DNA from 3 places in the Streptomyces sp. NPDC006339 genome. Region 2 is predicted to be linked to each of the others. Evidence: riboswitches for the same ligand, from Rfam matches in the RefSeq annotation. Region 2 holds a riboswitch; each other region holds the start of a gene.
The links. Region 2 has a riboswitch for cyclic di-AMP ahead of ABZ135_RS36785 (LysM peptidoglycan-binding domain-containing protein). Riboswitches for the same ligand answer to the same signal wherever they lie in the genome.

Region 1 (9,588 bases), on a different contig from region 2:
GACCCGGTTCTGGGCCGCGGTGTCGCCCGCCGGGTCGTTGAAGGTGGCGGTGGTGGTCACGGCGGCGGCGCCCGAAGGGGCCGGGGAGGCCGCCAGGAGGCCGGCGGCGGCGGCCAGGGCGAGCAGGAGACGGGTGGGACGGCGCAAAGGTTCCCCCTCGGTCGACAAGAGCGTCGGTTACATGACAAACAGGACGTCGAAACGGGGCGGGGTGCCGGTTCGACACCGGCACCCCGCCCCTCGCAACGTATCAACGCGCCTCGGACTCGCTCCACACCCGCGGCCGCAGCGGCAGCCCCGACGCGCCCGACACCGGCGTCTTCACCGCGAGGAACTGGTTCACCCCGATCCGGTTGCGCTCGAAGGACACCGCGGACGCCGCCATGTAGAGCCGCCAGATCCGCGCGCGGCCGGGCGAGACCAGCCGGACCGCCGTGTCCCACTCGCGCTCCAGGTTCGCCACCCACCGGCGCAGCGTCAGCGCGTAGTGCTCGCGGATCGCCTCCACGTCCCGCACCTCGAAGCCCGCGTCCTCCAGGGTCGTCAGGGTCCGGCCCATCGGGGCGAGTTCGCCGTCGGGGAAGACGTACGCGTCGATGAAGGGGTCCACCTCGTAGCGCGCCTCGTCGGGCTCGGGGCGGCGCGAGATCTGGTGGTTGAGCAGCCGTCCGCCGGGCTTCAGGAGCCGGTGGAGGATGTCGGCGTACTCCCGGTAGCGCACCGCGCCGACGTGCTCGGCCATGCCGATCGAGGAGATCGCGTCGTACGGCCCGTCCGCCACGTCCCGGTAGTCCTGCACCCGGATCTCGATCCGGTCGGTCAGGCCCTCCTCGGCGATCCGCTTGCGGGCGTAGGCGGCCTGCTCGCGCGAGAGGGTGATGCCGACGACCCGGGCTCCGTACTCCCGGGCGGCGTGGATGGCCATGGAGCCCCAGCCGCAGCCGACGTCGAGCAGCCGGTCGTCCTCCTTGAGGTTCAGCTTGCGGGCGATCAGGTCCAGCTTGTCCCGCTGGGCGTCCTCCAGGGTCCCGCCGTCCGTCCAGTACGCGCACGAGTAGACCATCGACGGGCCGAGGACCAGCTCGTAGAAGTCGTTGCCCACGTCGTAGTGGTGGCTGATCGCCTGCTTGTCGCGCCGCTTGCTGTGCCGGATGCCGCTGCGTCCGCGCATCTCCTCCACGGGCGGCTTCGGCGGCGGGAACGGGCCGGCCAGCTTCAGCAGGGCCTTGGCGGCCGCGCGCACCTTGGGGTCGCGGACGGTCTCCAGGGCGCCGCGCGACTCCTCGCCCCGCTCCCAGAGGAACCCGGCGAGCCGGTCCAGGACCTCGTACAGATCACCCTCGACGTCGATCTCGCCGGCGACCCAGGCCCGGGCCAGGCCCAGCTCCCCCGGCTTCCAGAGCAGCCGGCGCAGGGCACGGCGCTCGCGGACGATCAGTACGGGGCCGTCGGCGGGGCCGGCTTCGCTGCCGTCCCAGGCCCGCAGCCGCACCGGGAGCCTCGTTCCCAGCACGTCCTCGGCGAGGGCGGTCAGCCGCGACGCGGCGTCGGCCATGGTGCAACACCTCCGTGATCTCGTGCCCCAGAAATGCTCGTCACCAGGAGAACACCGTCCGTAGGCGAACCCATCCCCTCCCGCGCGTAAACGGCGTGAAAAACACGCGAAGGGCCGTCCGCACCACGGATGGCGGACGGCCCTTTTACGGCCTTGCGTGTACTGCTGGTACTGCGGGTACTGCTGGGTACTGCCGGTGCTGCTGGTACTGCCGGTGCTGCGGGAGGGGTCAGGAAGCCTTGGCCTTCTCCTGCGCCGGGGCGGCCGGCTGCGGGGCGGGCTTGGCGGCCTCGTAGAACTCCTCGCGCGGCGACTCGATGGCACCGAGGGAGACGACCTCGCGCTTGAGGAACATCGCCAGGGTCCAGTCGGCGAAGACGCGGATCTTGCGGTTCCAGGTCGGCATCGCCATGCCGTGGTAGCCACGGTGCATGTACCAGGCGAGACGGCCCTTGAGCTTGATCTTCATCTTGCCCATGACGATCATCGCGACGCCCTTGTGGAGGCCGAGACCCGCCACCGCGCCCTTGTTGGAGTGCGCGTACTCCTTCTGCGGGAAGCCGCGCATGCCGGCCACGACGTTGTCGCCGAGGACCTTGGCCTGACGCAGGGCGTGCTGGGCGTTCGGCGGGCACCAGGCGCGCTCGGCCGGGACGCCGGCCTTGATCGCGGCCAGGTCCGGGACCTGGGCGTTGTCGCCCGCGGCCCACACGTAGTCGAGGCCGTTGACCTGGAGCTTCTCGTTGCAGTCCACGTGGCCGCGGGGGCCGAGCGGCAGACCGAAGCGGGCGAGCGCCGGGTTCGGCTTCACACCGGCGGTCCACACGATCGTGTTGGAGTCGACCTCGAGGCCGTTCTTCAGCACGACGTGGCCGTCGACGCAGGAGTCCATCGAGGTCTGGAGGTAGATCTCGATGCCGCGGCTCTCGAGGTGCTCCTTGCCGTACTGGCCGAGCTTCGGGCCCACCTCGGGAAGGATCTTGTCGGCGGCGTCGACCAGGATGAAGCGCATGTCCTCGCGCTTCACGTTCTGGTAGTACTTCGCCGCGTCGCGGACCATGTCCTCGACCTCGCCGATGGTCTCCGCGCCGGCGAAGCCGCCGCCCACGAAGACGAAGGTCAGCGCCTTGCGGCGGACCTCCTCGTCCGTCGTCGAGTCGGCCTTGTCGAGCTGCTCGAGGACGTGGTTGCGCAGACCGATGGCCTCCTCGATGCCCTTCATGCCGATGCCCTGCTCGGCGAGGCCGGGGATCGGGAAGGTGCGGGAGACGGCACCCATCGCGATGACCAGGTAGTCGAACGGCAGCTCGTACGCCTCGCCGACGAGCGGCGCGATCGTGGCGACCTTGCGGTCCTGGTCGATGGTGGTGACCCGGCCGGTGAGCACCTCCGCTCCGCGCACGACGCGTCGCAGCGGGACGACGACGTGGCGCGGCGAGATGCTGCCGGCGGCGGCTTCGGGGAGGAAGGGCTGGTAGGTCATGTACGACCGCGGGTCGACGACCGTGACGGTCGCCTCCGCGTAGCGCATCTTCTTGAGGATGCGCCGAGCTGCGTACAGGCCTACGTACCCGCCGCCTACTACGAGGATCCTGGGACGCTCCGTGGTGCTCATGCCATCGAGTATCCACCCCTCCCAGGGGGGGTGCTCGTGCGCCCCTTCACAAGGTTCGGGGAGACCTCTGCTACACTCCGCCGCCCACGTGACCCATGTCATGGTCCAGCAAAGGAACCAGGGTGTAAGGGCGAACGTTGTTCACCCCTTGTGAACTGGCCCGGAGAGCCTTCCTTAACGCTGAACCGAGGGGGGCGTTCACACGATGGAAACATCGAGCGAAGTGGCCTCCCCGCCTGCGAAAGGGCCCCGAGGAGCCCCTCGGAGAGCCAAAAGACCCTCCTGGGGCACCCTCGGGGCCCATTTCCTTGTGAAGAACTTCACGAACGTTTTCCGACGGGGTGTCGCGAGCGTCCCGCGGAGCCCTCCATAGCCGCCCGCTATGCGAGGGATAGGGCGATCCCATCGAGGATGTCGTGCTCGCTGACGACGACCTCGCGGGCCCCGGTCCGCTCCATGATCTCCAGCAGCACCAGCGCGCCGGCGATGATCACGTCCACCCGTCCCGGGTGCATGACGGGGATCGCGGCGCGCTCGTCGTGGGTGGAGACGAGCAGCCGGCCGACCACCTCGGCGACCTGGTCGAAGGAGATCCGGGAGCGGTGGATCTTCTCGGAGTCATACTCCTGGAGGCCGAGGGCGATCGCGGCGACCGTCGTGACGGACCCGGCGAGGCCGACGAGGGTGTCCGCCTCACCGATCGGCACGGTCCGGGCGGCCAGGTCGAGGGCGGCGCGGATGTCGGTGACGATCGCCTCGACCTCCTCGGCGGTCGGCGGGTCGTGCCGCACATGCCGCTCGGTCAGCCGTACGCAGCCGATGTCGACCGAACGCGCGGCCTCCACGTGCCGGTTGCCGACCACGAACTCGGTCGAGCCGCCGCCGATGTCGACGACCAGGCGCCGGTCGTCGCCGTGCAGCTCGCCGGTGGCGCCGGTGAAGGAGAGCTCGGCCTCCTGGTCACCGGTGACGACCTCGGGCTCGACGCCCAGGATCTCCACGACCCCGTTCACGAAGTCGTCCCGGTTCTCGGCGTCGCGGGAGGCCGAGGTGGCGACGAAGCGGACCCGCTCGGCGCCGAGCTCCTCGATGACCTCGGCGTACGCGCGGCAGGCGGCGAAGGTCCGCTCCAGCGCCTCGGGCGCGAGCCGGCCGGTCCGGTCGACGCCCTGGCCGAGCCGGACGATCGTCATCCGCCGGTCGAGCTCGATCAGTTCGCCCGACCGCGGGTCCACGTCGGCGACGAGCAGGCGGATGGAGTTCGTACCGCAGTCGATTCCGGCGACCCGCGTCATTCCGAGGACTTCCCTTCGGCGGCGGTGTCGGTGCACGGCGTGACGCAGGGGCCCTTGGCCCACCACTCCGGCAGCATGGCGAGGGCCTCGTCGCCCAGCGGATTCACGCCGGGGCCGGCCGCCAGCGAGTGACCGACGAGCACGTGCAGGCACTTGACCCGGTCCGGCATGCCGCCGGCGCTCGGGAAGCCCTCCAGGACCTCGATGGCGTCCCGGCGGGCGATGTAGTCCTCGTGCGCGGCCCGGTAGGCGGCGGCGAGCTCGGGGTCGGTGCCGAGCCGGGCCTGCATCTCCTTCATGACCCCGTTGGCTTCCAGGGTGCCGATGGCGGAGGCGGCGCGCGGGCAGGTCAGGTAGTACGTGGTCGGGAACGGCGTGCCGTCGGGGAGCCGGGGCGCGGTCTCGACGACGTCCGGGTTGCCGCACGGGCAGCGGTGCGCGATGGCGCGCAGGCCGCGGGGCGGCCGGCCGAGCTGCTCCTGGAACGCGGCGACGTCCGCGTCGGTGGGCTCGGTGCGTTCGGTCTGCGGAGGGGGCGTTTCCATGTCTGCCTTGCTCGTCGGTCGGTGCGGGCGTCGGACGGGCGCCGGTCGGACGCCGTCGGGGTGCCGCTACGGGCGGTCGGCGCGGTCCACGCCGTCCCACAGGTTGTCGTACCACGGACGGTCCGTCGCGCCCTGCTCGGTGCGGGGCCGGGGCTCCGCGTCGGGGTCGTTCACGGTGAAGCCGGTCTCGCCCGGCATCACGTAGTGCAGGTGCTCGCGGGCCAGGCGGCGCACATAGGCCGGGTCCTGGAGGCGGGCCTTCTCGTCCCGCAGCTCCTCGACCCGCTCCGCCGCCTCGGCGGCCTTGCGCTCCTGCTCGGCGATCTCGCCCTGCTGGGAGACGTACTGCCGCATCGGGTAGGCGAGCGCCACCACGAGGGAGCAGACCACCAGGGCCAGGAAGGCCGCGCGGCCGGTGAGCCGGGAGCGGCGGGCCTGACGGCGGGTCTGGGAGCGGTAGACACGGGCGGCGGTCTGCTCGCCGAGCAGCCTGATCCGGGTCGCGGTCGAGAACCGGTCCCGGTCCTTCACGGCCATGTCGTGCGCCTCCCCGTGTCCCGCGCCGTGTCACGCGTCTTGTTCAAACGTACGTCCCCGCACACGGTACGGGACCGAGTGCGGGGACGTACGGAAGCCGCCGTGCGGCCGGTGTCAGACCGGAGGCCGGCCGTCGCCGGGATCGGTTCGCGGTGCTGATCGCTTCGCGGTGCCGATCAGTGCGCGGACTGATCAGTTCGCGGTGCGGAACCGCGGGAAGGCGCTGCGGCCGGCGTAGACCGCGGCGTCGTCGAGGATCTCCTCGATGCGCAGGAGCTGGTTGTACTTGGCGACGCGCTCGGAGCGGGCCGGGGCGCCGGTCTTGATCTGGCCGCAGTTGGTGGCGACGGCCAGGTCGGCGATGGTGACGTCCTCGGTCTCGCCGGAGCGGTGGGACATCATGCACTTGAAGCCGTTGCGCTGGGCGAGCTCGACGGCGTCCAGGGTCTCGGTCAGCGAGCCGATCTGGTTGACCTTGACCAGGAGGGCGTTCGCGGAGCCCTCCTCGATGCCGCGGGCGAGGCGCTCGGGGTTGGTGACGAACAGGTCGTCACCGACGAGCTGCACCTTGCTGCCGAGCTTCTCGGTGATGGCCTTCCAGCCGGCCCAGTCGTCCTCGAACAGCGGGTCCTCGATGGAGACCAGCGGGTACGCGGAGACGAGCTCCTCGTAGTACTCGGTCATCTCGGCGGCCGAGCGGGACTTGCCCTCGAACTCGTACGAGCCGTCCTTGTAGAACTCGGAGGCGGCGACGTCGAGCGCGAGCGCGATGTCCTTGCCGGGGACGTAGCCGGCCTGCTTGATGGCCTCGAGGATGAGGTCGAGGGCCTCGCGGTTGGAGCCGAGGTTCGGGGCGAAGCCGCCCTCGTCGCCGAGGCCGGTGGACAGACCCTTGTCCTTCAGGACCTTCTTGAGGGTGTGGTAGACCTCGGTGCCCCAGCGCAGGGCCTCGGAGAAGGACTCGGCGCCGATCGGCGCGATCATGAACTCCTGGATGTCCACGTTGGAGTCGGCGTGCGAGCCGCCGTTCAGGATGTTCATCATCGGAACGGGCAGCAGGTGCGCGTTCGGGCCGCCGAGGTAGCGGAAGAGCGGCAGGTCGGACGCCTCGGAGGCGGCGTGCGCGACGGCGAGGGAGACGCCGAGGATGGCGTTGGCGCCGAGCGAGGACTTGTCCGGGGTGGCGTCCAGGTCGAACATCGCCTGGTCGATCAGGCGCTGCTCGGTGGCGTCGTAACCGACCAGCTCCGGGCCGATCTGCTCGATGACGGCGAGAACGGCCTTCTCCACGCCCTTGCCCTGGTAACGGTTGGGGTCACCGTCGCGGAGCTCGAGGGCCTCGAACGCACCGGTGGAGGCACCGGACGGGACGGCAGCACGGCCGGTGCTGCCGTCGTCGAGGCCGACCTCGACCTCGACCGTGGGGTTGCCTCGGGAGTCCAGGATTTCCCGGGCTACGACGACGTCGATGGACGGCACGAGCATCTCCTTCTGGGATGTGACGCTGGTTGTGACGCATGCGGCAAGGTCTCGTTCGCCTTGCGACAAGAGCCTAACCGCCCGGGGGCCTCCGACCAGCCGGGCGCCCGCCCCCTGGGACGAAAAAGGACCCAAGGGCATGCATCCGGGGACGAAAGACCCTTACCTACTCACCGGTAGGCGGCGGAACGGGGAAACCCCGGCCCGGAGCGCACGGGGGAAGGGCGCTCCGGGCCGGGGTGGTCACCGCGGGGAGGGGCAGTCGCCCGGATTACTTCAGGTGGAGCTGCTGGCCCGGGTAGATCAGGTCGGCGTCCTGGACGATGTCCTTGTTCAGCTCGAAGAGCTTGGCCCAGCCGCCCTTGACGCCGTGCGCCTGGGCGATCTTGCTGAGCGTGTCGCCGGTGACGACCTTGTACTCGCCGTCGCCCTTCTGGACCTTCTTGCCGGTCGGGGTGGTGACGGTCTGCTTCGACTCGCTCTTCTTGGCCGTGCTCTTCGGCGCGGTCTTCGGAGCGGTGCGCTGCTCGCTGCGGGTGGTCGGCTGCTCGGCCTTCCGCTCCGGCTGCGCCTGCTCGGTGGAGCCGCCGCTGTAGGAGGCGTTGGAGAGGCCCACGCCGCAGCTCGGCCACGCGCCCTTGCCCTGGCCCGCGAGGACCTTCTCGGCGATGGCGATCTGCTGGGACTTGGATGCCTGGTCGGCGGTCGGGGCGTAGGCGGTGCCGCCGTACGCGGCCCAGGTGGAGGCCGAGAACTGCAGGCCGCCGTAGTAGCCGTTGCCGGTGTTGATGGACCAGTTGCCACCGGACTCGCACTGGGCGACGGCGTCCCACTCGGAGGCGGTGGCGGCCGAGGCGGTGGCGGCACCCATCAGCGGGGCCGCGACGGCGACACCGGCGGCACCGGCGAGCGCGATGGCGCGGGTGGCCTTGGAGGAACGACGGTGTTTGCCCTTGCCGGAAAGCAGCATGGAAATTCTCCCTCACCGACGCCTGCGAGGTGAGCTGTCGGGTTCGGGCTGTGAGTGCCCGGCCGCGTGACCAGCACGCGGCTTCACCCCAAGCCGGTCCTCGGCCGTCTGTCTCAACGGCCGGGGGCGGCACTTACCTTGGGTCCCCCGCTCCTGCCTTCGGCGCTTGCGCGACGACTGTTCCCTTCGACCGGCGGCAGGATTCGGCGTTCCGGTCGAGGGGGCCCGCGGTGGCGAGCGGTCACGACCGTAGACACAGAGCCGGGGGAAGTTCAAAGCCCATCAACCCGGAAAAATCGCCCCTACTTGCACACCGTCAGGCGGTGTTTGCGCAGGTGAGGGGCGACATGAGCAAAGTTTGCGGACGTGACACGCCCGTTCGACAAGAGAGACTCATGTCTCACTCGCACAGAACGGACATTAACCCCCGAACTACTCCGCCAGCGCGGCCGGTTCGGGCAGCAACTCCAGGCTCTGACCAGGGAGGATGAGATCCGGGTCGGACCCGACCGTCTCCTTGTTGGCGTCGTAGAGGGCGCTCCAGCCGCCGAGGAGACCGTTCTCCTGCGCAATGTCCGACAGGCTGTCACCCGGCTTGACGGTGTATTCGTCCGTCTTGTCCGACTCGGCGCCGCCCGCGCCGCCCTTCGCGCCGTCGGTCGGCGCGGCATGACGCCCGGATTCGACACCGGTGTCCGTCATGCCCGGTTCTTCTGTCGCGGCGTCACCCCGGTGCTTGCCGGTGCCGGGGGCGGTCGCGTCCGGCGCACCGGGCGCACCGGGCGCACCGGGCGTTCCCGGCAGTACGGATGTGTCCGGCGTTACGGGCGTACCGGGCGTCACGGGGGTGCCGGGGGTGCCGGGGGCGGTGGTGCCGGGGGCGGTGGGCGCGGTCGTGGAGCCGGTCGAGGGGGCCGTCGGGGGCACGGTGGGGGAGGCCGGGGCGGTGGGGCTCGTGGCCGTGGCCGAGGGGTCGGCGGTGCCGGTCCCGGCCTCGGTGCCGCTGCCCGTGGTGCCGGTGGCACCGGTGGTGCCGGTCGGCAGGCCGTCGGTGCGGTTGGACTCGGGGAGCGGCCCCGTGGGCTTCTTGGGCGTGACGCCGGGGCCCGGGTCGACGTCCGGCGCCTCGCCGTCGTTCGTCAGGCCGGCGATCGGGGCGCAGGTGGCCCACTGGGTGTCGCCGGCGGCGAGCGCCTTCTCGGCGATCGCGATCTGCTGCGCGCGGCTCGCGAGGTCCGCGCTCGGCGCGTAGGCGAGACCGCCGTGCCGCTCCCAGCTCTCCTGGGTGAACTGCAGCCCGCCGTAGAGTCCGTTGCCGAAGTTGGCGCTCCAGGCTCCGCCCGACTCGCATTCGGCGACCCGGTCCCAGGTCGCCGCGTCGGCGGCGGAGGCGGAACCGGTGGCGAGCAACGGCAGCGCCATGGCCGATCCGGTCACACCCGCGGCGACGACGAGAGCGGGGGCCTGGCGGGGTCTGCGGTGACGTCCGTTCCCGGAGCGCATACGGAGTGCCTTTCGCGTGACTGCTGAGACTGCGGGTGAACGTAGCGGCATTCGAACGGAAGTCACAAGCCGATGCAGCGCGGATCACG
Region 2 (9,588 bases):
CCGCCTGCCAGCAGGCGGCCCGCAGCTCCTCCGCGCCCAGCCGGGGGCCAGGATCGCCGCGCGCCACCCGGTGCGCGGCGGTGACCACCAGGGCCCGTACCAGCGCCGCCAGGCGGACCGCGGTCTCCAGGTCGGCGGAGACGTCCGGGCAGCGGATCTCCACGGTGGGCAGCCGGGGGTTCGGCCGCACGTCCCAGAACGGCATCGCCGGATCGAGCATCGCCTCGGTGGCCGCGACGGCCTCGGCCCGCCGGTCCCACTCCGCGAGCGACTCCGCGTACGGCGGTGGCCCCAGACACGGGAAGCGCTGACGGATCGCGGTCCGCCAGCTCGCGTACCCGGTGTCGACGCCCTCGTGGTACGGCGAGTTGGCGCTCAGCGCGATCAGGGCCGGCAGCACCGGCCTGAGGTGATTGCCCACCAACACCGCGGACTCCCGGTCCGGGCAGTGCACGTGCACGTGCTGGGCGCAGACCGCGAAGTCCCGCATCATCGAGCGGTATTGCGCGAGCCCGGCCCGGTAGCGCGGATGGTCGCCCACCGCGTCCGGGGCGGCCCGGCCGAGGACGGGCGTGCCGGAGGCGCACAGGCGCAGCCCCTCGGCGCGCGCGGCCCGGACGGCGGCGCGCCGCACCGCCCCTAGCTCCGCGCGTAGCTCGGCCACGGTCGTGCAGGGACGGGTGCGCGCCTCGATCTGGTAGCGGGTGAACTCGCCGGTAAGCACGTCGGCGGAGCCGTCCTGCGTCCTGGCTCGCGCGAGCACGCGCCCGGCGGCGTCGGCGATCCGCCCGGAGCCGGGGTCCACGAGGAAGTACTCCTCCTCGACGCCGAAGGTCGGGAGCTCGGGCATCGCCCGCCCGGCGTCGCCTCCACCGTCCATGCTCACGCTCGCACCCCCATCCGTACGTCCGCATCCGCATCCGCATGCGTGTCCGTGCCCGAGTCCGTGTTCACCCCCGTGCCCATGCCCACGGGGGCCGGAGGCATGCCCTGGCGCTCTCGGGGGAGACGCGGAAGGACAGACCGAGCCGGCCCGACACGAGGAGACGGTCATGAGTGATCCGCAGAGCCGCGCGCAGCGACACGGCGGGAGGAGCGTGGCCACCCCGAAGGACCTCGCCGAACTGAAGGCCCGGCAGGCCCACCAGGACGAGGGCAAGCAGCCGGGCGCCGAGCGCCACGACGACCGCCGGGACGGGGGCGGACGCGCGGAGAAGGGCGTCGCCCCGGACGGGGGCATCCCCACCGGCCATCGCCCCGACGAGCCCTGACCACCCCGGTCGACCCCGCACCACCGAGTGCGCCTCACCCCCTCGCCGCGGCGGCGGCGAGGGGGTGAGCCGTTGCATTACGGGCGCGTCGCCGCGTTCGGCGGAAGGCTCCCTTCCGAGACCCGGACGACACACGGGGGTGCACGACGAATCGCCGCCCGCGCGTGCGGGGCGCGCGTCGAGCCTCAGCCGTCGCGCCTCAGCCGTCCCGGGTCAGTACCCGGAACGTCTCCAGGGACGGATCGGCGGCGTCCGGGATCAGCAGGCCGTGCGCGATGCCGGTGCGCAGGTAGTCCACCACCTCGGCGTTGATCACCTCACCCGGCGTCACCACGGGGACGCCCGGAGGGTAGGGGCTGATCGTCTCGGCCGAGATCCGGCCGACCGCGTCCTTCGCCGCCACGTGCTCCACCGGCCCGAAGAACGCGTCCCGAGGCCGCCGGGCCTGCTCCAGCTCCAGCGCCGGGGGCTCGGGGAGCCGCACCGCCGGCCGCGGTGCGAGCGGACCGGTCCGGTCGGCCTCGACCAGTGCCTGCAGCGCGTCCACCAGGACGCGTTCGGTCGTGTCGTCGTCGGCATGGGTGATCGACATGCTGATACGGCAGGAGTCGGAGCCGCCCACGTCGACATGGCGCTCCTCGCGAAGCCACTCCGCCGCCTGCATGCCGCTGATGCCGAGACCCCGTACATCGATCACGATCTTGAGCGGGTCGAAGTCGGCCGCGAGCCCGGCATCCACCACCTCCCCGCCCATCGGCGCGAGCCCCGGCAGACCCGCCGCCGCCTTCCGCACCCGGTCCGCCCGCCGCAGCGCACCGTCGAGGAGCTCCCGCCCGTGCTCGACCATCTGCCGCCGCCAGCCGTCGAGCGTCGCGTACACGAGCGAGGAGGCGCTCGTCGTGCCGAGCAGGTCCTCGCGCTGCTTGAGGACCTCGGGCGACACCCGGTCGTGCTGGAGGTGGAAGACCGAGCTCTGCTCGATCGCCCCGCCCATCTTGTGCACGCTCGTGACCACCAGATCGGCGCCCGCGTCGATGCCCCACACCGGCAGTTCGGGGTGGAAGGGCAGATGGGCGCCCCACGCCTCGTCGACGATCAGCGGCACACCGGCGGCATGACAGACCTCGGCCACGCCTCGCACGTCGGCGCAGGTCCCCCAGTCGGTGGGCGTGATGAGCAGCATGCCCTTGGCGTCCGGGTGCTCCTGGAGGCGCGCCCGTACGTCGTCCGGCTCGGGAGGATGGGCCAGGTGCCGTTCCGCGTCGAACTTCGGGTGGACCCAGATGGGTTCGACCCCGTTCACGATGACGGCCGCGATCACCGACTTGTGCGCGTTGCGCGACAGCAGCAGCTTCTCGCCGGGGCCCGCGACGGCCAGCATCGCGGTCTTGACGGACAGCGAGCTTCCGCAGGTGGAGAAGAAGGCCCGCTCCGCGCCGACCGCGTCGGCCATCAGCTCCTGCGCCTGATCCAGCACGCCCTGCGACTCGCGCCGGTCGTCCAGGCCGTTGAGCAGCAGCACGTCCGAGCGGAAGACCTCTTCCCCGACGACCTCGGTGACCCGGGGGTCGGCGCCCCGGCCCTGCTTGTGCCCCGGGGGCCCGTAGACGATGTCGCCCCGCCGTCGGAAGTCCTCCAGCGCTTCCAGCACCGGTGCACGCGAGTGGTCCATGGCTCCTCCGGGATCGTCCTGCCGTTCTGATGGGTCTCACTGATCGCGCCGTACGGGCGCGTGGCACGCCTGCCCCGGGACGTTTCCGGCGAAACGGGGCGTCTCGGTGGCATGAAACGGGCCGCCGTGGGCAGCGGCGCCCTGCGATCCGGAGGACCGGCCTCCCACGACCGAGGAAGGCGTCATGAACAACAGTCCGTCGACCCCGTCAGCCCCGTCGGCCCCCTCGACCCCGGCGAGCCTGACTCCGAGGACCGCCGTCGTCACGGGTGCCGATTCCGGCATCGGCCGGGCCACGGCGGTTCGTCTCGCCGCGTCCGGCATGGATGTCGGCCTCACCTGGCACCGGGACCGGCGCGGCGCGGAGGAGACCGCCGAAGAGGTACGCGCGCAGGGGCGCGAGGCGTACATCGAGCACCTGGACCTGACGCTGCTGCCGGAGGCCGCCGAGGTCGTCGACGTGCTCGCCGAACGGCTCGGCGGCATCGACGTCCTCGTGAACAACGCGGGCACCGGCACGTCCACGCCGTTCCTGGAACTCGACCACGGCACCGTCCGGGAGGTCCTCGACGTGGACCTGGTCGGTCCGCTGCTGTGCGCGCAGCGCGCCGCCCGGCGCATGGTCCGCCAGGGGCGTGGCGGCCGCATCGTGAACGTGACGTCGGTGCACGAGCACCAGCCGCGGGTCGGCGCGGCACCGTACTGCGCGGCGAAGGGCGGCCTCGGCCTCCTGACCCAGGTCATGGCCCTGGAGCTGGCCGAACACGGCATCACGGTCAACGCGGTCGCCCCGGGCGAGATCGCGACACCCATGACCGGGCAGGAGGACACCGACGTGACCACCGAGTCCCGCCCGGGTGTCCCGCTGGGCCGTCCGGGTGACGCCCGCGAGGTCGCGGCGGTCGTCGCGTTCCTCGCCGGACCGGACGCCTCGTACGTCACCGGCGCGTCCTGGGCCGTCGACGGCGGCATGCTGCGGATGGGGCCGATGGCCGGTTCGCACCTCGGGGACGACGCCTGGCGTCGCGTATGACAGTCGCCAGTCGACGGCCGAGGGTCGGGGCCCGAGGGTCGAGGGCCGAGGGGGTCGGCCGGGGGCGCGGCGGCGGATCGCCCGAGGGCGCCGGGGGCCTGCGAGCGGCGGTGCCCTCGCACGCGTATCGCCCCCGGGGCCGGGTAGCCGGTCCCATGGGGACACCGGCTGCCCGGCAGCAGGAGGAGACATGACCCAGTCCGTACGCGATGTCATGACCGGCCATCCCGTCACCGTCGGCGTCCTCACCTCCGTCGCGGAGGCGGCGCGCGTCATGCGCGACGCCGACATCGGGGACGTCCTGGTCGTCGACGGCGACCGGCTGCGCGGCATCGTGACCGACCGCGACCTCGTCGTCCGCGCCCTCGCGGAGGGCAAGGACCCGTCGGACACGACGGTCCGGTCGGTGTGCAGCGACCGCCCCGTCACGGTAGGGCCCGACGAAGGCGTCGACCGTGCCGTGGGCCTCATGCGCGAGCACGCCCTGCGGCGCCTGCCCGTCACCGAGGAGGGCCGGGTCGTCGGCATCGTCACCCTTGGCGACCTCGCCATCGAGAAGGACCCCACGTCGGCGCTCGCGGACATCTCGTCCGCCGAGGCCACCCCATGAGCGCTCGGGCCGGGTACCCCGGCCGGACCCGCCCGTACCGAGGAGGCGAGGCACCGTGACGCACACCCTGCCCACGGCACATCCGACGACGGGGCCGCCCACCCAGCCCTTCCCCCGCGACCCGACCGATCCGCACCCCGCCCCGCCGACCCGACCCTTCCCGCCCGACCCGGAGGCCCCGCGTCCGGCACCGCCGCCGGCCCCCAGGCCCGAACCGCCGGCACCGGACCGGAGCAGGAGGGCGCGGCCATGAACGACACCGGCGCACGCAGTGCCCGTCCGATCATGGGCAGTCGGGCGGTCATGGGCGGCCGGGGCCGTGGCGGCCTGGCCGACCCGCTGTTCCGCTCCGTCGGCGGGCCAAGGGTGGCTCACGCCTCGTGCCCGGTCCTCGTCGTCCGTCCGGAGGTCGCCTCGTGAACGCGCCCACGTCCTTCATCGTCCTCGCCGACGGCCACCTCCTGGTCCCCGCCGACCAGATGACCGGGCTGCTGCGCCAGGTCGCCGCGGGCTGGCTGCAGGCCACCGACCAGGGCTACGAGGACCACGACCCCGCGACGGTCCTGTCCCTGGCGACCGGACTCATGGAGATCGCCGACCAGATCGACGCCGAGTGCATCGGGCTGATGCCGATGACCGACGGGGACGAGGAGGGGACCGGTGAGGCGCTCGGAGCGGCGTACGCCGGCCCGGATGCCGCCCCGGATGACGGCCCCGACCCCGGCTCTGACGAGCCCGCCGCCGACAGCGGCCCGGACGGACCGGACGCGGAGGAAACGGGCGGGGACCCGGGCGACGAGGGCGGCCCGTCGTAGGTCGTGGGCGCAGTGGGCGGAGTGGGCGGAGTCGGCGCAGCCCGCGCGGGCGCGCGTCACGCGGGGCGGACCGCGACCAGGACGCCGATCTTGTCGATACGGTGCTCCGGGTTGCCCTGCGCGTCCCGCCAGAAGTTTCCGGCCGCGTCGTCCTCCGGCGTCGCGCAGGTGGAGAGCGTGATCATCGCGCGGGTGGGCTTCTCGCCGGGCGAACCGGGGACGGCGGCGCGCTGCTCGGCGAGCGAGCGGGCCGAGCGGAAGGACGTCGTACGGGTCTCGGTGATCCGGTACTCGTACACCTCGCGGCCCGCCGTCACGAACACCCGGTCGCCCACCTCGACGGCCGGCAGGTCGCGCAGCGGCCCGCCCGCCGAGAGGCGGTGCGCCGTCACCTGGTAGTTGCCGGTGTCCCCCGGACCCACGCCGCCCCGCTTCCCGTACGGGCTCGCGGCGACGCCCCGGTCCTGGATGCGGGTGCCGGCGCGGTCGTCGGTCTTCCCCTCGTACGGCACGACCCGCAGGTCCCGTACGCCGATCGACGGGATGTCCAGGTCGGCGGGCCGTGGCCGGGCGGCAGGTGCCGGGGCGGGCGTGGGGGTCGGGGTGGGAGAGGGCGGGGTCGTGGGCGCGGCCCGCGGTGGGGGAGCAGGGGCGGCTGTCGTCTCGGCGGCGCCCCGGTCGGGGGCGGGGGCACAGCCGAGGAGCACGGCGACGACCGTGGCGACGACGGCCGCGAGGGTCGCGACGACCCGGCGGGCCCTGCGGGAACGGGCGCGCGAACGGTCCATGGTCATCCGCCGGGGCCCCGGGACGGCGCCGTGCCGTCCGAGGACCTTCCGACATCTCCCACGCTACGCGCTGCCGCCGCCGTGAGCGCGGGCTGACCGCGCGGGCAAATCGGACGATGTCGGCTTATTCATCTGCAATACCGGAATGGCGAGCGGAATCCCGCAAGGGCTGTATTTCACCACTGAAAGGACGACGTGATGAGCCGGGTGATCTGAATCACGGGAGGAGCGGTGCGCGCGGGCCTGGCGGGACGTCAAGTGCGCGGCTGTGGAAAAGGATTGGGAAACCGCTGGCGAGAGGTCGGAATGATCCTTTTCTTCGGCCACCGAGATCTATTTGCTTTGATTAATTCCCGTCTTGTTCTCGTCCTTCTTCTTCGCATACGGTCACGCGTCAACCGGACGGAAACGCCGAGTCCTGCCACCGTCCGGCATCGCACCCACGACCCTTCCCGGCAGGAGCGGGGGACCCAGGTTCTCCGCCGTGTCCGATCCTTCGGCCACGGCTCGGGGTGAAGCCGCGCCCGCCGCGGCCGGGCATCTCCTGCCCGAACCCGACAGCTCACCTCGCAGGCGAAGGAGAGGAACTCGCCATGCGTGGACACGGGAAGCACCGCCGTCCCAAGAACACCCCGCTCGCCCGTGGCATCGCCGCCGCCGGCCTCACGGGCAGTGCCGCACTCGCCCTCCCGCTCGCCGGAGCGACCGGCGCGGGAGCGGTCACGCCGCAGGGAACGCCTTCCGTCGCAGTCGAAAAGGTCGCGACCGTTCACGTGGTCGCGAAAACCGGGCCGGTGAAGTATTCCGTCGTCCGCGGCGACTCGCTTTCCAAGATCGCTCACGCGTATGCGGTGCGGGGCGGCTGGAAGAAGCTCTACCAGGACAACCGGGCCGCCGTCGGCGGCAATCCGAGCCTCATCCGGCCCGGCCTGAAGCTCACCGTCGACGCGACGTCCGCGCCGCGCGCCGAGTCCCCGCGCAAGCAGGCCAAGACGACCAGGACCAAGGCCGCCCCGGCCCAGCGCACGGCCGCGAAGAGCTCCTCCAGCCAGGGCGCCGCGGCCGCCCGCCCCGCCTCGGCCGTCCAGGCGGCGGCCCCGGCGAAGTCCGCCTCCTACGCGAACAACCTCGACGGCTGGATCCGCGAGTCCCTCGACGTCATGGCCCGCAACGGCATTCCCGGCACCTACGACGGCATCTACCGCAACATCATGCGGGAGTCCTCCGGCAACCCGCTGGCCATCAACAACTGGGACTCCAACGCCGCCGCCGGCACCCCCTCCAAGGGCCTGCTCCAGGTCATCGACCCCACCTTCCGCGCCTACCACGTGGCGGGCATGCCCTTCGACCCGTACGACCCCGTCGCCAACATCACCGCCGCCTGCAACTACGCGGCCGACCGCTACGGCTCCATCGACAACGTCTTCGGCGCCTACTGAGCCGAGCGTCCGACGCGACGGGCCGCGCCCGCCTCCTGGCGGGCGCGGCCCGTCGCGTCGGCGCGACTGCCTCACCGGCGGGCCAGGCGGCCGGCCTTCCACCACGCCACGAGCCAGGCCGTCTCCTTCGCCGCGTCCATGAGATAGGCGGGGCTGATCCGCCCGCGGGGTACGTAGACGAGGTCCACGAGCAGGAAGGTGAGGGCGGTTCCCACGCCCGTACGCCGGGCGTCGCGCATGCCCTCGGGGGTGTTCGCCGCGCGCAGCATCCCGATCCCGGCGGCGGCCAGCAGGCCGGCCGAGGTCTTCTGGAGCCAGTCGTCCGTCTTGCGGCCGTAGACCCGCTCGAAGGTCCTCAGCGACACCAGCGGCCAGAGGCCGCCGACGAGGTTGAAGAGCCCCTGGCCGCGGGCCACCGCGACAGGTGTCACCATGACGGCCTCCCGGTCAGCCGCGACGCAGCGCGTCCTTGGCCCGGTCGAGCATCGCCGCGAACGGGCCGACGGTCCACTGGGCGGCCGTCGAGCCGGCGGTCCTGGGGTGCGGATGGGTGGGGGCCATGCGCTCGACCGCGCGCAGCCGGCGCCCCATGGAACGGCGGTCGTCGATGTCGCACTCCGCGCGGATGCTCGGGAACTCCTCCTGCTCCTCGTGCCGCGCGTGGTCCTCCACGGCGCTCTGGAAGGCCCTGAGCCGGGCGTCGAACTCGGCGCTGTGGACGTCGAGCCCCTCCAGCTCGGCCAGTTCCTTGTTGGCCTGGGACTCCTCCTCGTTGCGCGCCTCGGCCTCTTCCTTGCCGGCCACCCGCTTGGCGACGGGCCGCAGGATCATCTCCTCGGCACTCTCGTGTACGGCGAGCAGCGCGCGCAGCTCGTCGAAGCACTGCTGCTTGGCGTCGCCCTCCGAGTCGAGCGTCTCGGCGAAGAGCTGCCGGATCCGGTCGTGCTGCTCCAGCAGTTGCTCCAGGATGTCGTCCTCGGGCTCGACCGTGCGGGGCGAACCGCTCGTCATGCTCATGACCCCTCCTTCGGAGTGGCGTTCGGTGCGAGACGACCACCGGTCCAGGACGTCGCCGCCCGGAGTCCGTGTGTCGTCCTTGACTCCGCGTCTAGCCGATTGCCGTGCGGTCAAACCCGGGCGTTCCGGTCTCAGGCGTCGGCCCGCGGCTTCCGCGCGGACCCGCCGGCCAGGCCCGCACGCACCAGGGCGGCCGCCAGCCTGGCCAGTTCCTCCGGTGGCACGAGGCGGGCGAGACCGGCCGGAGTGCGGGGCAGTCCGAGGGACTCCGCGGCGGCGAGTGAACGCCGGTCGAAGAACGGCCGCAGCTCCGGCCACACGGCCTGCGCCTCGCGGCAGAAGATGTCGGCGCCGACCGGCCCGATCCTGGGCACCTCCCGCAGCAGCGAGCGCAGCGCGTCCAGGTCCCCTCCGGCCTCCTCCCGCAGTCCGCGTAGATCGCCCCGGAAGCGGTCGAGGACCAGCTCGGCGCCCTCGCCGAGCGCCGTCGCGGTGCTCTCGTCGTACCGGACGTAGTGCGCCCGGCCGAGCGCTTCCACACGCTTTCGCCGGGCGGAGTCCGCCATGGCTCTGGGCGTGCGCAGACCGTCCGCGAACAGCTCCCGCGCTGCCGCCGTGGCCGTCCCGGCGCTGATCCGGGCGGAGCACAGGACGGTGAGGACCAGCAGTTGGTAGAGCGGGGCGGGTTTGTCGCGCAGGGTGATCCCGGCCTCGTCGGCGTAGGTGCGCCCGTGCGCGTCCAGCAGCCTGTCGATCACCTCGGAGGTACGCATGAGGCTCGCTCCTTCCGGTCCACCACGCTCATTCCGCACCCCGACGCTCCGCCCCACCCCGACGCTCCGCCCCGCTCCGACGCTCCGCCCCAGGCGCCCGCTCTCCGACGGGTTGCTGGTTCCAGCCGGCGACGACGGGAAGGCCGTGCTCCGTCGACAGGCGTCCCACG
Region 3 (9,588 bases), on a different contig from region 2:
CGGCGCGCTGCTGATCGCCGACGAGGTGCAGACCGGCCTCGGCCGGACCGGCGACTTCTACGCGTACCAGCACGAGGACGGCGTCGAACCGGACCTGGTCTGCGTCGCCAAGGCGCTCTCCGGCGGCTATGTGCCGGTCGGCGCCACCCTCGGCAAGGACTGGATCTTCAAGAAGGTCTACTCGTCGATGGACCGGGTGCTCGTCCACTCGGCCAGCTTCGGCTCGAACGCGCAGGCAATGGCGGCCGGGCTGGCCGTGCTCTCGGTGATGGAGTCCGAGGGCACGGTGGCGCACGTCCGCCGGATCGGCGACCTGCTGGCCGGCCGGCTGCGGGAGCTGGTCCCGCGCTACGAGCTGCTGCACGAGATCCGCGGCCGCGGACTGATGATCGGCATCGAGTTCGGCCGGCCGTCCTCGCTGGGCCTGCGCAGCCGCTGGACGATGCTCCAGGCCGCCCGCAAGGGACTCTTCGCGCAGATGGTCGTGGTGCCGCTGCTCCAGCGCCACCGCATCCTGACCCAGGTGTCGGGCGACCATCTGGAGGTCATCAAGCTGATCCCGCCGCTGATCATCGACGAGGCGGACGTGGACCGCTTCGTGACCGCCTTCACGGCGGTCATGGACGACGCCCACGGTGGTGGCGGTCTGATGTGGGACTTCGGGAAGACGCTGGTCAAGCAGGCCGTCGCCCAGCGCTAGCGCCCCCTGAGGTGCGGCCCGGGCGCGCAGGGTTTTGCCTCTGAGGCAAGAAAGTTGCCTCAGAGGCATGATCCTGGCGCAATGGACCCATGGACCACGTCCCCGGGGACAGCGCCCCGGACCCCGACGCCCGCGCCGCCCCCGACGCGCTGCCCGACGTCGCCCCGAGGCTGCGGGAGCTGCGCCGCCGCCGCGGGCTGACCCTGGAGGCCGCCGCCCGGCGGGCCGGTCTCTCGCCGGCCCACCTGTCCCGCCTGGAGACGGGGAACCGGCAGCCCTCGCTGCCGATGCTGCTCGCCCTGGCCCGTATCTACGGTACGACGGTGTCCGAGCTGCTGGGCGAGGCCCCGCCCGAGCGCGATCCGGTCGTCCGCGGCGGGCGCTCCGAACCGGTCGAGGCCGACGGCTGGGTCTACCGCCAGGCCGGCGGCGCCGGACGCGCGATGCAGTGCCTGCGCGTGCACGTGCCCCACGCCACCCGCGCGGACCTCGTGCGGGTCCATCCCGGCGAGGAGTGGATCCACGTCCTGGAGGGCCGGGTGCGGCTCGCGCTCGGCGAGGCGGTCCACGTCCTCGACCCCGGGGACAGCGCGCACTTCGACTCGCTCACCCCGCACCGGATCGGCGCCGCCACCCGAGCGGGGGCCGAGCTGCTGTTCGTCCACACCCTGATGCAGAGCCCCGCCGCCGAGCTGTGCCTCGGCGACGGCACTCCGCACCGCCGCTGACACCCCGAAAGGTACCGCTATGCCCGAGAAGTCCGTACCGGTCACCGGCGAGGAGCGCGGCGCCGGAAAGTTCCCCAAGGGGCTGGTGCTCCGCCTCTTCGCCTATCTGGTGGCGGGGCACCTCTTCGCCGGCTTCCTCTATCTGCTCTTCATGCTGGGCGGCCAGAACCAGTAGCCGCGCTCACGACCCGTCGAGCAGCCGCTCGCGGAGCAGCTCCCGGGTCTCCGGGGTGAGCCGCAGCCCCTCGGTCAGGTAGGCGTCCACCGATCCCCAGGTCGCGTCGATCGTCTCGAAGGCGGCCCGCAGATACTCCGCCCGCGCGTCGAACAGCGGGCTCAGCAGCTCCATCACCTCCGGCGACATGCCGTCCGGGGCGGTGGAGCTGCGCTGCACCTTGTAGCGGCGGTGCGGCGCGTTCGACTTGAGGTAGTCCTCCTCGATCGCGTCGCGCTCGACGCCGACGGCCAGCAGCGAGACCGCGATCGACAGCCCGGCCCGGTCCTTGCCCGCGGCGCAGTGCATCAGCGCGGGCACGCTGTCCGAGGCCATCTCGTGCAGGATCCGGCTGTGCTCGGCGGTCCGCTCGACCATCATCTTCCGGTACGAAGCGGACATCCGGGCCGCGGCCTTGCCGTCGCCGAGCAGTTCGCGCAACTGCGCCAGGTCGCCGGAGCGGACGAGCGCCCAGAACTCCTTGCCGTCGGCCGGGTCGCTCAGGGGTATGTTCACGTTCCGCACGCCCGGGAGCTCGACGTCCGGCCCCTCCACGCGCCGGTCGGCCTCGTTGCGGAAGTCGAAGACCGTGTGCAGGCCCAGGCCGGCGAGGAAGGCGGCGTCCTCGGCGGTGGCGTGCGCCAGGTGGCCGCTGCGGAAGAGCCGTCCGGGGCGCACGGTCCGGCCGTCCACGGTCGGCAGTCCGCCCACATCGCGGAAGTTGCGTACGCCGGTGAGCTCGGGCTCGGTCGTCGCTTGCGTCACGGTTGCTCCTGGTCTCGAGATCGGTTCCCGGGGCAATCATCCAGGTCAGGAACCCCCTGCGCACCCCCTCGGGCAGGAATGGGTGTTCTGTCCGAATTGAGGGTTTAGATATAACGCGCCCTGATTGCAGGGGAGATGAGGAACCGGGCGTGAGCAGCGTCATAGAGGTGACGGACCGTTGCTGATCGTCTTTTCCAAATTCCCTTCTGGAAAGGGAAATCGAGGGCCCGTCATCGACGGAGGGTGACCGGAATTCCGGGCGGATTTCGGGGAATCACGGGCCTGGCGAAAACGGTGGCTTGTTCCCGCCGACCCCCCTCGTCTAGCGTCGCGCTCAATCCGGACGGACCGCCGAATCCTGCCACCGCCCGGAATCCGCACCCACCCGTAGAAGGCAGGAGCGGGGGACCCAGGTACAACGCCGATCCCTCGACGAAGGACGGCTCGGGGTGAAGCCGCGCGACCACGCGGCCGGACATCTCCAGTCCGAACCCGACAGCTCACCTCGCAGGCGACGGAGAGGAATTCGCCATGCCCGCCAAGGGTAAGCACCGCCGTCCCAAGGCCAACCCGATCACCCGCGGGTTCGTGGCCGCCGGCGCCGGAGGCGCCGTCGTGGCCCTCCCGCTCATCGGCGCGACCGGCGCGCACGCCGCCGAGAAGGCCGCCCCGGCCGCCGCCCCGCAGCAGGCCGTCGCCGCCGCGACCCCCGCCCAGGCCCCGGCCGCGGCGACCGCAGGCAAGAAGGCCGCCCCCACGACGTACACCGTCGTGCGCGGCGACTACCTGTCCAAGATCGCCGCCGAGCACCGCCTCGCCGGCGGCTGGCAGAAGCTCTACCGCGACAACCGCCAGGTGGTCGGCGACGACCCCTCGCTCATCCTTCCCGGCATGGAGCTGACCCTCGGCGCCAAGTCCACCGCCAAGGCCCCGGCCGCCGCGCCCAAGGCTCCCGCCAAGGCCGCGCCCAAGCCCAAGAGCGCGGCGAAGTCCTCCGGCGACCAGCAGCGCGCCTCGCGCGCCAGCGAGCGCTCCTCGGACACGGGCTCCTCCGCCTCGGCGTCCACGTCGGCCTCCTCGTCCTCCTCTTCGTCGTCGGCCTCCTCGTCCTCCTCCGGCTGGGTCGCCCCCGTCGGCGGCGGCGTCTCCACCCCGTACCGCGCCTCCGGCTCGATGTGGTCCTCCGGCTACCACACCGGCGTCGACTTCATCGCCTCCTCCGGCACCACCGTCCGCGCCGTCGGCGCCGGCACCGTCCACTCCGCCGGCTGGAGCGGCGCCTACGGCAACGAGGTCGTCATCCGGCACGCCGACGGCACCTACTCGCAGTACGCCCACCTCTCCTCGCTGTCCGTCTCCGCCGGCCAGTCCGTGAGCGGCGGCCAGCAGATCGGCCTCTCCGGCTCGACCGGCAACTCCTCCGGCCCGCACCTGCACTTCGAGATCCGCACCGGTCCGGGCTACGGCTCCGACATCGACCCGCTGGCCTACCTCCGCCAGCACGGCGTGGGCATCTGACGCCCCGTTCGACACCACGTCCGACACGACGTCCGCCAGGGCCCGGCACACCACGTGCCGGGCCCCTGGCGTATTCCGGCTTGGGACAATCTTTATCGGTGGCATATGTCACCCTGCGTCAACCCCTCCTTACGGTCGCGTAGGTCACACCCGGAGGGGAATGATGTGCTCCCGTGGCAGACGATTCGACATCAAGAGACATGAACGCATTCGGGTCGTACGCGGCGATCGGTGACAGCTTCACCGAGGGCGTCGGAGACCCCGGGCCCGACGGGACCTTCGTCGGCTGGGCGGACCGGTTCGCGGTCCTCCTCGCCGACCGACTGCCGGAGCACGATGCCTTCCGCTACGCCAACCTGGCGGTACGGGGACGCCTTCTCGACCAGATCGTCGTGGAACAGGTCCCGCGGGCGAAGGAACTCGCCCCGGACCTCGTGACCTTCTGCGCCGGCGGCAACGACATCATCCGCCCCGGCACCGACCCCGACGACGTCGCCGAGCGCTTCGAGCGCGCCGTCGCCGACCTGACGTCCGCCGTCGGCACCGTCATGGTGACGACCGGCTTCGACACCCGCGACGTGCCCCTCCTCAAGCACCTGCGCGGGAAGATCGCCACGTACAACGGGCACGTCCGCGCCATCGCCGACCGCTACGGCTGCCCCGTCCTCGACCTGTGGTCGCTCAGGTCGGTCCAGGACCGCCGCGCCTGGGACGAGGACCGGCTCCACCTGTCGCCCGAGGGCCACACCCGGGTCGCGATGCGCGCCGCCCAGGTGCTCGGCCTGCCCGTGCCGGCCGATCCGGAGCAGCCCTGGCCGCCGCTGCCGGTGCGCGGCACGCTGGAGGTCCGCAAGGACGACATCCACTGGGCGAAGGAGTACCTGGTCCCCTGGATCGGGCGGCGCCTGCGCGGCGAGAGCTCCGGCGACCACGTGGCGGCCAAGCGCCCGGACCTTCTGCCGCTGTAACCGCGTCTTGTGGGGTGCCGGGCCCGGTGGGGTGCCGGCCGGTGCGGGCGGGTGCGGGCGGGGACCGGCGGGTGCGTCGCCGGTCCCTGGTACGGAGAGGTGAAGGATCGGCCCGCCCAGGAGTGGCGCGGGGGCGCGGCGGGCGGCGGCTGGTGGGATGTGCGCGCCGGGCAACGGCACCCGCCATGGCGACCGTCATGGCGACCTCCGCCGAAAGGACCGCCCATGACGTCCCGTCATCCCGCCGGAGCCGCCGGGAACCTCCGCGAAACCCCCGCCGGAGCCGCCGGGAACCTCCGCGAAACCCCCGCCGGAGCTCCCGGCGACCGCCCCGCCCACTGCTTCGGCACGCCCCTCGCCGCGCGTTCCGCACGGGCGTTCGCCGTCGGCGCCGTCCTCGGCGGGCTGTTCCTCGGGGCCGCCGCCCCCGCCCTCGCCGCCGCCCCCGGCGGCGCCGCGCGGCCCGCCGCCGTACGGCAGACCACGCCGGCCACCGTCACGGTCAACGGCAGCGGCCGGGCCGCCACCGCGCCCGACCTGGCCGTGGTCTCGATCGGCGTCGAGGTGACCCGCACGACCGCCAAGGAGGCGATGGCGGCCCAGAGCAAGGCCGCCGAGTCGCTGCTCGCCGTGCTGCGGGAGCAGGGCGTCGCCGACCGCGACATCCGCACCGAGAGCCTGTCCCTGTCACCGGTCTACGCCCAGAGCGGCGGCGGAGAGAGCAAGGTGACCGGCTACCAGGCCGGCCAGGGCTTCGCCGTGAAGGTCCGCGACCTCGACAGGACCGGACAGATCGTCGGCGCCGTCAACGAGGCCGTCGGGGACACCGGCCGGGTCAACGGCGTCGTGTTCGACGTGGCCGACCCCACCGCGCTGCGCTCCAGGGCCCGCGAGGCCGCCTACCGCGACGCCTACGACAAGGCCGCCCAGCACGCCCGGCTGAGCGGGCACCGGCTGGGGCGGCTGGTCTCCCTCACGGAGGGCGAGAGCGTGCGCCCCGCCACCGGAGTCGTCCCGAGCGCGTCCGCCGACGGCGGCGAGGGCGTGCCGCTCGCACCGGGCGAGATCGAGGAGCACGTCACGGTCACCGCGGTCTACGAGCTGCTCTGACCCCGCGGTCCCCGTGCCCGCCCGGCGCGGGCCACCGACGGCAGCCCGAGCTCCCGGGCGAGCGCCGCGTCCGCCCACTCCAGCATCGTGGCCCGGGGGAGGGCGCCGGGGTACGAGGTCATCTGGACGGCGAGGCCGTCCAGGAACGCGGTGAGCCGCCAGGCCGCGGCGGAGGGGTCGGCGCACGCGAACTCGCCGGCCGCCACGCCCTCCGCGATCACCGAGGCCAGTTCCGCCTTCCAGGCCCGGTCCAGCGCGCCGGCGACCTCGCGCAGCGCCGGTTCGCGCAGCGCCGCCGCCCAGCTCTCGATCCACAGCCGCCAGCCCTTGGCCTGACCGGTCGGGGCGTACCAGCGGACCGCCGCGCGCAGCCGCCGCACCGCGGTGGTCCGCCGCCCGAGCAGGGTGCGCAGCCGGACCAGATCCTCCTCGGCCGCGTACGCGAAGGCCGCCGCGACAAGCTGTTCCTTCGTCGCGAAGTGGTAGAGGACCAGCGCGTTGCTCACCCCGAGCTCGGCGGCCACGTCGGCGATCCGCAGGGCCGTGGCGCCCCGGGCCTCGATCTGGGCGACGGCGGCCCGCAGCAGCGCCTCCCGCCGCTCCGCCACGCTCAACCGCTCTCTCGCCACGCTCCGACCCTACACAGCACATGACAAGGGCATGATCAGCCCGCGCCCGCCCGCGCCCGCCCGCGTCGCCGGCCCGCCCCGTGCCGGCCCGCCCCCGCCCGCGCCGGGCCCCCGGTCCGACCCGACCCGCGCCCGTGCGCGCGGGCCGCACATAATGAAGGGACCCTCGACCGCAGGAGGTCCTGTGACCGGCACCGGCTCCGACCCCACGCTGCGGGCACGGCTGCGCGCGCTGCGCCCCGCGTCCTTCGGCGCCGACCCCGCGGGGGAGCGCCTGGAGCGCATCCGCCGCTCGCCGAACTACGCCGACGGCGTCTTCCGGAACCCCGAGTCGGCCCGGCACCGGCCGTCCGGTTCGACCGTCGAGTTCGCGAAGATCTACTTCGAGAAGGAGGCGCGGGCGCGCCGGGCCCCCACCGGCACGATCCCGGTCCACCCGACCACCCTCGCCGACCTGGCCAAGCCGCCGGCCACCGGTCTGCGCGTCACCTGGATGGGGCACTCCAGCGTGCTCGCCGAGATCGACGGCCACCGGGTGCTCTTCGACCCCGTCTGGGGCGACCGCTGCTCGCCCTTCGCCTTCGCGGGACCCAAGCGCCTCCACCCCGTGCCCGTACCGCTGGCCGCCCTCGGGCCGGTCGACGTGGTGGTGATCTCCCACGACCACTACGACCACCTCGACCTGCCGACGATCAAGGCACTGGCCGGCACCGGCACCCTCTTCGCGGTCCCGCTCGGGGTCGGCGCCCACCTGGAGCGCTGGGGCGTGCCCGCTTCGAAGCTGCGCGAGCTCGACTGGAACGAGTCCGCGGAGGTCGGCGAGCTGCGGCTGACCGCGACCCCCGCCCGCCACTTCTGCGGCCGGGGACTGCGCAACCAGCAGCACACCCTGTGGGCCTCCTGGGTCGTCGAGGGCCCCGAGCACCGGATCTACCACAGCGGCGACACCGGCTACTTCTCCGGCTTCCGCGAGATCGGCGCCGCCCACGGCCCCTTCGACGCCACCATGATCCAGATCGGCGCCTATTCCGAGTACTGGCCGGACATCCACATGACCCCCGCCGAGGGCCTGCGCGCCCACCTGGACCTCCAGGGCGGCCACCCGCACGGCGTGCTGCTCCCCATCCACTGGGGCACCTTCAACCTCGCCCCGCACCCGTGGGCGGAGCCGGGGGAGTGGACGAAGGACGCGGCCGAGGAGGCCGGGCAGGCGGTGGCGTTCCCGCGTCCCGGCGAGCCGTTCGAGCCCGCCGGGAAGCTGCCCGAGGCCGCCTGGTGGCGTGGGGTCTCCCGGCCCGTCGCCCGCCCGTGGCGGCGGCCGGAGCAGGCGGGGGCCGCCGGTGGGACCGAGCGGCGTGATCTCGACCTGGCGGGTGATCGCTGACGTCCGAAGGGGACGGTCGCGGCCGTCCCCTTCAGGGCCTGCACCCGAGGAGCATGCCCGTCGGAGGCTCGCCGTACGTGACGCCCGAGAGGTCGTAGACCTCGGAGGCGGGCTCCTGGCACCAGACGGTGTTGCGTCTGCCGCTGAGCCGGACCGTGTCTGCCTTTTGCACCCAGACCGAGTTCCGCTCCCCGTAGATGTACAGCCCGTCGCAGGACCCGGTCAGGGTCAGGCTGACCTCGTCGGCGTGGATCTCCACCGCCCCTCCGCGGCAGTGGTGGGTGCGCTCGCCACCGTCGGCGTCGATCCGCAGCTCCGCCGGAGCCGGTGACGCCTCGGGCGACTCGGACGGGGTCGGGGCAGGACTCGGTGTCGGTGTCGGTGTCGGTGTCGGAGTGTTCTGCTGCTCCGCGTCGAGGGACGCCTCGCACCAGGGCGTCGACGAGGCGTCGGCCGGCGGTGCGTCGTCGGAGATCCCCAGGTGGCGCAGGGCCGCCGTGGCCTGGGCGAGGGCGACGTCGTCGGTCGTGTCGAAGCAGACTCCCCGGGAGTCCCCGACCTGGGCCAGGACGATGACGTTCTCGACGCGGACGAGGGCGTACGACGGAGTGCCGGGCCCGGTTACGGCGGCCTCCTGACCGAGACCGGGGACCCGGTGCGCCGCCCACCGGTCGCTCATGAGGTCGAACTGTTCGGAGGCCACCTCCACGGCGCTGCGGGAGGTCCTGGGACGCACGACCTCTACGAAGAGGTTGAGGAAGTAGGGGCCGACGTACCGGCTGTCGGGGAGGGCGAAGGGGCCGGACGTGCCCGGCAGCGGCGGGGCCGAGGCAGTATCCGTCCTGCCTTCCCAGGCACAGGAGTACCGGTCCGGGTTCTCCCGCTCGGTCGGCCTCTGTACGTAACCCGTCGGCACGTCCAGCGACGGGCAGCGCAGCTCCTCGCTCGTGTACGGTCCAGGCGCGCCCGGCGTGAGACTGGTGCCCAGCAGGATCGCCAGGGCGGCGGGCACCGCGGCCAGATTGACCGACGGGGGCGGCAGCAGGACGCGGCCCGGCTCGGCGGGTTCCGGGGCGGGGCGGCCGGCGAGGCGCTCCTGGAGCCGGGCGTGACGGAACTCGTAGACACCGCCGGCCTGACGCAGGACGCCCCGGTCGTGCGCGTCCGCCAGGAACGCCCCGAGCGCCCAGGGCAGCCGGCCGGTGGTCGCGAGAGCGACCCGGGTGGCCGTGAAGGCCCACCAGGCCGACGCGGCGACGCCGAGCAGGGCGAGCGCCACCAGTGAGCCGACCGCGGCGACCGTCCAGATGAGCGGACCGACCGCGTCGTGACCACCGGTGCGGTGCCAGGCCGTCACCACGATCAGCGGGCCGAGGGCCGTCCAGGCGAGAAGCCAAGAGCGGACCGCCGCCGGTCCCTCGCCGCGCAACGCGTGGACCGGGGCGAGGAGCAGCACCGAGGCGCGGTCGGAGCGCAGCAACTGCCAGGGGCTGCCGGCCCGGGTGACGTCCACGGCGTGGTCCACGAACGCACGCAGCGCGAACAGCAGCGGCAGGCCGGCCAGGACGGCAG

Region 1: another riboswitch for cyclic di-AMP. It lies ahead of ABZ135_RS11640 (transglycosylase family protein); the one in region 2 lies ahead of ABZ135_RS36785 (LysM peptidoglycan-binding domain-containing protein).
Region 3: another riboswitch for cyclic di-AMP. It lies ahead of ABZ135_RS06425 (LysM peptidoglycan-binding domain-containing M23 family metallopeptidase); the one in region 2 lies ahead of ABZ135_RS36785 (LysM peptidoglycan-binding domain-containing protein).

The regions. Positions count from the first base shown of each region.
Region 1 covers NZ_JBEXQW010000011.1:126,449-136,036, reverse strand. The annotation lists gene ABZ135_RS11675 (phospholipase D-like domain-containing protein) at 1-147, opposite strand, end outside; gene ABZ135_RS11670 (cyclopropane-fatty-acyl-phospholipid synthase family protein) at 251-1,555, opposite strand; gene ABZ135_RS11665 (NAD(P)/FAD-dependent oxidoreductase) at 1,785-3,170, opposite strand; gene ABZ135_RS11660 (Ppx/GppA phosphatase family protein) at 3,551-4,465, opposite strand; gene ABZ135_RS11655 (DUF501 domain-containing protein) at 4,462-5,010, opposite strand; gene ABZ135_RS11650 (septum formation initiator family protein) at 5,077-5,547, opposite strand; gene eno (phosphopyruvate hydratase) at 5,740-7,026, opposite strand; gene ABZ135_RS11640 (transglycosylase family protein) at 7,298-7,996, opposite strand; cyclic di-AMP (ydaO/yuaA leader) riboswitch at 8,001-8,171, opposite strand; gene ABZ135_RS11635 (transglycosylase family protein) at 8,429-9,499, opposite strand.
Region 2 covers NZ_JBEXQW010000079.1:4,638-14,225, reverse strand. The annotation lists gene ABZ135_RS36825 (YbdK family carboxylate-amine ligase) at 1-880, opposite strand, end outside; gene ABZ135_RS36820 (hypothetical protein) at 1,053-1,271, shown strand; gene ABZ135_RS36815 (ornithine decarboxylase) at 1,471-2,943, opposite strand; gene ABZ135_RS36810 (SDR family oxidoreductase) at 3,128-3,976, shown strand; gene ABZ135_RS36805 (CBS domain-containing protein) at 4,167-4,586, shown strand; gene ABZ135_RS36800 (universal stress protein) at 4,836-5,006, shown strand; gene ABZ135_RS36795 (DUF6213 family protein) at 5,003-5,401, shown strand; gene ABZ135_RS36790 (class E sortase) at 5,458-6,189, opposite strand; cyclic di-AMP (ydaO/yuaA leader) riboswitch at 6,623-6,778, shown strand; gene ABZ135_RS36785 (LysM peptidoglycan-binding domain-containing protein) at 6,783-7,628, shown strand; gene ABZ135_RS36780 (hypothetical protein) at 7,700-8,062, opposite strand; gene ABZ135_RS36775 (hemerythrin domain-containing protein) at 8,076-8,645, opposite strand; gene ABZ135_RS36770 (endonuclease) at 8,777-9,418, opposite strand; gene ABZ135_RS36765 (histidine phosphatase family protein) at 9,447-9,588, opposite strand, start outside.
Region 3 covers NZ_JBEXQW010000006.1:43,709-53,296, reverse strand. The annotation lists gene ABZ135_RS06445 (aspartate aminotransferase family protein) at 1-700, shown strand, start outside; gene ABZ135_RS06440 (XRE family transcriptional regulator) at 790-1,428, shown strand; gene ABZ135_RS06435 (DUF6126 family protein) at 1,448-1,603, shown strand; gene ABZ135_RS06430 (tyrosine-protein phosphatase) at 1,610-2,407, opposite strand; cyclic di-AMP (ydaO/yuaA leader) riboswitch at 2,763-2,934, shown strand; gene ABZ135_RS06425 (LysM peptidoglycan-binding domain-containing M23 family metallopeptidase) at 2,939-3,925, shown strand; gene ABZ135_RS06420 (SGNH/GDSL hydrolase family protein) at 4,126-4,893, shown strand; gene ABZ135_RS06415 (SIMPL domain-containing protein) at 5,119-6,003, shown strand; gene ABZ135_RS06410 (TetR/AcrR family transcriptional regulator) at 5,988-6,632, opposite strand; gene ABZ135_RS06405 (MBL fold metallo-hydrolase) at 6,817-8,016, shown strand; gene ABZ135_RS06400 (NACHT domain-containing protein) at 8,048-9,588, opposite strand, start outside.